2 regions of the Tardiphaga sp. genome follow, and region 1 is predicted to be linked to the other one. Evidence: predicted binding sites of a transcription regulator. Region 1 holds the regulator's gene; the other holds the start of a gene.
What was found. Region 1 encodes PhoB, which activates phosphate uptake and scavenging genes when phosphate is short. Its sites were predicted from a motif close to TGTCATNNANCTGTCAT; they were not measured.
Positions count from the first base shown of each region.

Region 1 (3,613 bases):
CTGGTAAAATCGAGATAGCGCTCGCCATCGGTTCCAATCAGCCAGGCGCCTTCACCGCGCTCGAAAGCGACATCCGCACGCGCGAAAACAGGCAGCAAGTGAGCCTGAGAGAGGGGCGAGGACGTTGCGTTGTTGGTCATAACCGATCCGATCGAAAAGACTGCGTCCGCGTCGATGACAACTGTGCGAAATCGAACAACGGACCCTAGAAACGAAACGTGCCGCCCTTCTCGGGCGGCACGTGGGCATTATTCTAGGTGTGCTGCGAGGACTGTCAACCGCGCACTGCGGCTTTCGAGTCACACGGAGTCGCAGAAAAAGCCGATTTTGCTGCTTTGTTTGCAGAAGCATGTGGACGCGGCATGCCCGACTCTTGCGCGTGAGTCACGGCATATTGTAGCTTTTGCCTCGTCGGATACGACATCTCGTGCGGCGGTAGATCCTTTTGACACATCCAGTGCGGCGTAAAAGCCGGACGCGAAATTCGCGCCCGGTGAGCGCTAAAGGATTCTGACCGCAGGGATTTTTGAAGTCTCAACTCGCAGCGCTGCCCGGTCAGGCTGGCGCTCACGAAGGGAAAATGGCGATGACGGTAATGACATGGACCGACGATCGCGTCGAACAGTTGAAGAAACTCTGGGAAGGCGGCCTCTCCGCCAGCCAGATTGCTGCGGAACTCGGTAACGTGACCCGCAACGCTGTCATCGGCAAGGTTCACCGCCTCGGCCTGTCCGGCCGCGCCAAGAGCCCCTCCTCGGCAGCTCCGCGGCAGCGCAAGGCGCGCCCGGCACAGCAGATGGTGCGTGTCGCCCGCCCGATGGCCCGCGGCAACACGGCATTGGCCCATAATTACGAAGTCGAGGCCGAGCCCGACCCGATCGCCTATGACAATATCGTGCCGATCAGCCAGCGCCTGTCGCTGGTCGAACTCAACGAAGCCACCTGCCATTGGCCGATCGGCGATCCGTCGAGCCCCGAATTCTACTTCTGCGGCGGCAAGGCGCTGGCCGGCGCTCCCTATTGCGCACATCACTCGCGCATCGCCTATCAGCCGGCCAGTGACCGCCGTCGCGCCGTGCCGAAGCCGACGCGCTGAACCGGACGTATCAAGCCAAATGAAAATGCCCGGCAGCGATGCCGGGCATTTTTCGTTGGCACTTGCTTGCCTCACCCCGCCTAGCGAAGCCTCGCTTCGCCGGGCGGGGAGAAGGAAGAGAGACCTACTCCGCCGCCTTGTCGAAGCGGTCATCCAGTGCGTAGCCGGCACCGCGCACGGTTCGGATCGGATCCGGCTCACCGGCGGGATTGAGCAGCTTGCGCAGGCGACCGATATGCACGTCGACAGTGCGCTCATCGATATAGATGTCACGGCCCCAGACGCTGTCGAGCAACTGCTCTCGGCTGAATACGCGACCCGGATGTTCCAGGAAGAACTCCAGCAGGCGATATTCGGTCGGACCGAGATCGATCGGACGGCTGGACCGCACGACGCGGCGCTTGTCGCGGTCGAGTTCGATATCGCCGAAAGCGAGCACGGTGGCGAGACGCTCCGGCGCGGCACGCCGCAGCAGACCCTTCACACGCGCCAGGAGTTCCGGCACCGAGAATGGCTTGACGATGTAGTCGTCGGCACCGGTGGCAAGACCGCGAACACGCTCGCTCTCCTCGCCACGCGCCGTCAGCATGATGATCGGCAGTGCCTTGGTTTCGGGCCGCGCACGCAAGCGGCGGCACAGTTCGATGCCGGACAGACCCGGCAGCATCCAGTCGAGCACCACGAGATCCGGTACACGCTCCTTCAAGCGGGTGTCGGCATCGTCGCCGCGAGCTACGGTTTCAACGTCGTAGCCCTCGGCATCGAGGTTGTAGCGCAGGAGCGTCGTGAGTGCTTCCTCGTCTTCAACCACTAAAATGCGCGCGTTCATTGCCATATTGATCAATACCCTCAGTGACGTCCGACAAGCCTCAGATCATGAACCCGGCGGAAGACCGGCTTCCCCTTTTCCGGATCATGCGTCAGGCCGTCGGCGTATTCGCGAAGTTGGTCATGTCGCCCTTCGGGCGCTTGTCGACCATCTGCTGACCCTCGATCATGTAGAACACGGTTTCCGCGATATTGGTGGCGTGGTCACCGATCCGCTCGATGTTCTTGGCGCAGAACATCAGGTGGATACAGAACGAGATGTTGCGCGGATCTTCCATCATGTAAGTGAGGAGTTCGCGGAACAGCGAGGTGCAGATGGCGTCGATTTCCTCGTCGCCCTTCCACACCGTCATGGCTGCCGGCAGATCGTGCGCGGCATAGGCGTCGAGCACCGACTTGACCTGGGTGGTCACGAGGTCGGTCATGTGCTCGAGACCGCGGATCAGCTTCAGCGGGTGGAAGTCGCTGTCGAGTGCATTGACGCGCTTGCCGATGTTCTTGGAGAGATCGCCGATCCGCTCCAGATCGGTGGCGACGCGCAGCGCGCCGACGATCTCGCGCAGGTCGACAGCCATGGGCTGGCGCTTGGCGATGGTCAGCACGGCACGTTCCTCGATCGTGCGCTGCAACTGGTCGATCTCGGCATCGGCGGCGACGACGCGGGCGCCGAGTGCGACGTCCCGGCGGATCAGCGCATCGACGGATTCGACGATCTGCCGTTCAGCGAGGCCGCCCATCTCGGCAACGAGACGGGTCAGCTCCTGCAGATCGTCGTCGAATGCCTTGGTGGTGTGTTCAAAAGCCATCTCTAAATCCTCCCGCGAACATGTCGCGTCAGCCGAAGCGGCCGGTGATGTAATCCTGGGTACGGCGATCGGTCGGCGACGTGAAGATCTTGTTGGTCTGATCGAACTCGATCAGTTCGCCGAGATACATGAAGGCCGTGGTATCGGAGACGCGGGCGGCTTGCTGCATGTTATGGGTCACGATCGCGATCGTGTACTGATCCTTCAACTCGTCGATCAGCTCCTCGATCTTCGCGGTCGAGATGGGATCCAGCGCCGAGCACGGCTCGTCGAACAGGATCACTTCCGGCCGAACCGCGATGGTGCGCGCGATGCACAGACGCTGTTGCTGACCACCCGACAGGCTGAGGCCCGACGCGTTGAGCTTGTCCTTGACTTCGTTCCAGAGCGCACCGCCACGAAGCGCCTTCTCGACGCGGATGTCCATCTCCGACTTGGAGATCTTTTCATAGAGGCGGATACCGAAGGCGATGTTTTCGTAAATCGTCATCGGGAACGGGGTCGGCTTCTGAAATACCATGCCGACGCGGGCACGCAGCAGGTTGAGGTCGAGCTTCGGATCCAGAATGTTCTGGTTATCGAGCATGAGCTGACCTTCGGCGCGCTGGCCGGGATACAGATCATACATGCGGTTGAAAATGCGCAGCAGCGTGGACTTGCCGCAGCCCGACGGGCCGATGAACGCGGTCACGCGGTTCGCCATCAGCGTCAGGTTGATCTTCTTCAGGGCATGGTGTTCGCCGTAATAGAAGTTCAGGTCGCGCACGGTGACCTTGGGACGGGTCTCGCCCTGCAGGACCGGCGGCGGCATCGAGACGGAGGGAACGCCAGACGACACAGAAAGCTCACTCATTTTGCTGTCCTCTCGGCGCCGAGAATGCGT
Region 1 is NZ_JBGMOE010000090.1:79,411-83,023, reverse strand. It holds gene ACEK02_RS13965 (aspartate aminotransferase family protein) at 1-140, opposite strand, end outside; gene ACEK02_RS13960 (GcrA family cell cycle regulator) at 587-1,096, shown strand; gene phoB (phosphate regulon transcriptional regulator PhoB) at 1,221-1,925, opposite strand; gene phoU (phosphate signaling complex protein PhoU) at 2,017-2,730, opposite strand; gene pstB (phosphate ABC transporter ATP-binding protein PstB) at 2,759-3,583, opposite strand; gene pstA (phosphate ABC transporter permease PstA) at 3,580-3,613, opposite strand, start outside.

Region 2 (3,613 bases), on a different contig from region 1:
CCGAAATTCATCTTTGACAGCGAACCCAAATAGCGCCTGATCAGCGCAGCCCCATGCAGCTGGCATAGAACGTCGTGGTCGCCGGCCAGTCGGAAAATACACCGCGCACGCCGACGTCCTTCGCCAGTACATCGAGCACCGTCAGCGTATCGCCATCGCGGTCGATGGCGGGTTTGATGGAGCGGTGGAAGAAGCCGCCGCCGTTGGCCAGCGGTCCGTCGCGCTCCAGCGACCAGGTGATCAGGTCGAGGCCGGCGTCTCGCGCTGCCTTGGCATATGGTGAGGGCACGATCCGGCCGCTGCCATCGAGCGTCAGCAGCATGTAGATCGGAGGGGCGAGGATTTTCACGCCGGCGGCTTTCAGCTCCGGCATTGACGGCTTCCAGGTTTCCGGCCGCATGTGATCGAAGCCCGATATTTCATAGCGTCCATCGAGATAGACGGCTTGCGCGGCAAATTCCGGCGCGGTGCGGATCCAGAACTTGATGTCGTTCAGATCGAAGCTCTGCGCAAAGACATCGCCCGGTGGAATGCCGGCGGTGCGATACTCGTCGAGCATCTGGGTGGCGTATTTTTCCTGAGTGTAATCGCCATCGAAGGGCATCGGCACTTCGGGCGCCTTCAGCTCGGGGGTGAACCTGGCGCCGAGGCTTTTGATCAGTGCGATGCTCTCCGCATGGGTCATCAGCGTGCCCGAGCTCGCATAGAGGTCGGTGCGCCAGCGCGGCGTACCGTTCTGGTAGTCCGCGACGGTGGTGGCAGACGTGTTGGCGGCATCCATCTTCGCCGTCAGCGTTTTGAACTCCGCCAGGGTGATGTCACTGGTACAGCATTTCGCAGCTGCTTTCCTGCCGGTGGCGGGATCGGCAGGGCTGAAAGGTTGCGTGCACTTTGCTGCGAGCGACGGCACCGACAGGATGTTCGTTGTCGTGTGCAGGTCGCATTGCGAATGCCGGCAGACTAACTGACGGTCTTTGGTGAAGGTCACGTCGCATTCGATCACGCCGGCACCCATGCGCGCGGCGGCCAGGTAAGATTCGCGGCTGTGCTCGGGGAATTGCAGCGGCGCGCCGCGATGGGCGATGGAGAAATCGCTCTTGCGAAACGGTCCGGTGCAGGTGCTCAGCCTTGCCTTCAGCGGACCGTCCTTCATCTTGTCGACAAGATAGAACGGCCGCGGACCCAACTGTGGCTCGGTTACGGGAATGATCTCGGCGCGGCCGGTCGTCAGCGATGAGAGGCCGAGCAGCCCGGCAAGAATGAGACAACGCAACGCGCGCGACATGACGATCTCCAAAACAGCGAAACGCCATTCTGTCATCTTCCTGTGACGGCTGTAACCAATCGCCGCGAAGCAAAAAACCCCGCCATTGGCGGGGTTTTCGTCGTCAGGATTGTGCAGCGATCACCAGCGGCGGATGCAGCGGCCGTAGGGATTACGGAAGAAGCCGGGCGGGCAGTAGCGGGCGCGGGGCGGCGGGCCGCGGAACATCGGGCGGCAACCGCCATAGGGACCGCGGGCATAGCCGGGGCCGCAGCCCTGGGCGACCTTGATCACGCCTGCCGTATCGGCTGCGCTGAGCGGCGCCAGCGGCATTGCATTGGCGGCACCAAGGCCGCCGACGCTGACGGCGAACAGGGCCGCAGCAAAGATCTTCTTCATGAGTTTTCTCCCTCGATGGTGCCGCGATGCGGCGCAGAGAATGATGGCATCGCATCACCCGGTGCAGAACTCTTGCGGGGCAAGAAAGTTGCAGGGGATCGGCGTTACGCAGTCTGAGTTAAGCCGATTCGATCTGAATGCAGCATGAATGTTCCGGTGCATGTGCGTAGCAGGGCGCGGCGGCTGCTACTTCGCCGCGAGAAATGCCAGCATCAGCTCGTTGAATTTGGCCGGTGCATCGAGAAACACGATGTGGCCCGCATCCGGAAGCACTTCCGCCTTCGCGTTCGGCATCTTCGCCGCCAGCGCCTTGGCGAGATCGGCGTTCTGGCCCATCTTGGGCCGCAACGCTTCCGGCGCATTCGGCTTGCCCGGCGCGTTGTGATCGTCGGCCCCCATGATGAACAGGGTCGGCAGTGCGATCAGCGGAATTTCGTGGACCACGGGCTCGCGATAGATGAGCTGCGCCGAGCTGACGAAGGCGCGCAGCCAACGCGGATATTCCGCCGACCCCTTGATGTTGAAACGTGCGTCGATGAATGGCGTTACCTGGTCGGGCTGCATCTTCAGCGAATAATTCACCTCGAGCTGCTTCCGGTAACCTTCCGCCGTCAGCTTGTCTTCGTTCTCCAGAATCTTCTCGGTTGGTGTCGGTGGCACATAGAGCCGATAGTCCTCAAGTCCGATCGGCGCCGCAAGCAGCAGGTGATCGATGCGATCGGGATAGGCGCGGGCAATGCGTACGCTCAACATGCCGCCGAGCGAATGCGCCACGATGTCGAATTTGGATATTCCAAGGTGATCCATCAGCGCAACGGTGTTGCGGGCGAGGTTGTCGAAATGCAGATCGCCCGATGGCTTCGATGATTTGCCGAAGCCGATCTGATCTGGGACCACGACGCGGTAACCTGCATCGTTCAACGTGCCGATCACCGGCGCCCAGTAGCTCGACGGGAAGTTACGGCCGTGCAGCAGCACGACAGTACGGCCGTTGGGCTTGGTCGATGGCACGTCCATATAGGCCATGCGCAGCTGCTCGCCGTCATTGACTAGCGGGAGCATATTGACGGGGTAGGGATAGGGGAAACCTTCGAGACCGATGCCATAGGGCTCGCGCGTCGCGGGAGGCTCGGCCGCCTGCGAGGTGGTGAGCGGTAATGTGGCAATCAGCGCAGCAAGCAGCAGGCGGTTCATCGGGACAGCTCCGGGAGAAAGAAGGTTCGGCGGGTTTCAGGCTGCATTGCGGCGAAGGTAAGCCGCAGACTTCACGTTTCGCGGATGGCGTTGCCGAATAGTGCCTCGAACCGCTTCTCGCCATTGCGGGTAAAATGCACCACGCGGCTGCCGGGCGAGGGGTCTCTGGCGGCCCATTTCATGACAGCAAATGACGTCATGATGGCAGCGCCGAGTGTCCCAGCCAGATGGTGGCGCCGCTCGCTCCAGTCGAGGCAGGCCTTGCAGACCGGCCGACGTGGATGCGCCAGCGTTGCGGGATCTATCCTCAATTCTTCAGCAACGAACCGGCCGCCCTGGGTCGTGAGTTCGATAGTCTGCTTGGTCTGCCGGATCAGCTTCCGGGCCCGCATGCTGTCGAGCATCTGCACGCCGAGATCGCCGGCGAGATGGTCGTAGCAAATCCGTGCGCGACGCAATGCCGGTTCCTTTGGCCCGGTGCGGATGCGGAGATGGCCCGCACGGGCTGCCAGACCGGCCAGGCCTTCCAGCACACCGGCGACGTCGGGGCCGGTGAGGCGATAATAGCGATGGCGCCCCTGTTTCTCCGGCTCGATCAGGCCACCGGCTTCGAGTTTGGAGAGGTGTGAACTCGCGGTCGGCGCCGTAATCCCGGCTTCCTGGGCGAGCTCGCTCGCAGTCAGCGCGCGGCCTGTCATCAGTGCCGTCAGCATATTGGCGCGTGCAGGATCGCCAACAAGTGCAGCGACCATGGCG
Region 2 is NZ_JBGMOE010000041.1:9,123-12,735, reverse strand. It holds gene ACEK02_RS06040 (trimeric intracellular cation channel family protein) at 1-33, shown strand, start outside; gene ACEK02_RS06035 (glycerophosphodiester phosphodiesterase family protein) at 41-1,285, opposite strand; gene ACEK02_RS06030 (GCG_CRPN prefix-to-repeats domain-containing protein) at 1,406-1,663, opposite strand; gene ACEK02_RS06025 (alpha/beta fold hydrolase) at 1,850-2,857, opposite strand; gene ACEK02_RS06020 (ArsR/SmtB family transcription factor) at 2,929-3,613, opposite strand, start outside.
Region 2: the regulator PhoB is predicted to act here: its motif matches at 1,316-1,332, upstream of ACEK02_RS06035 (glycerophosphodiester phosphodiesterase family protein).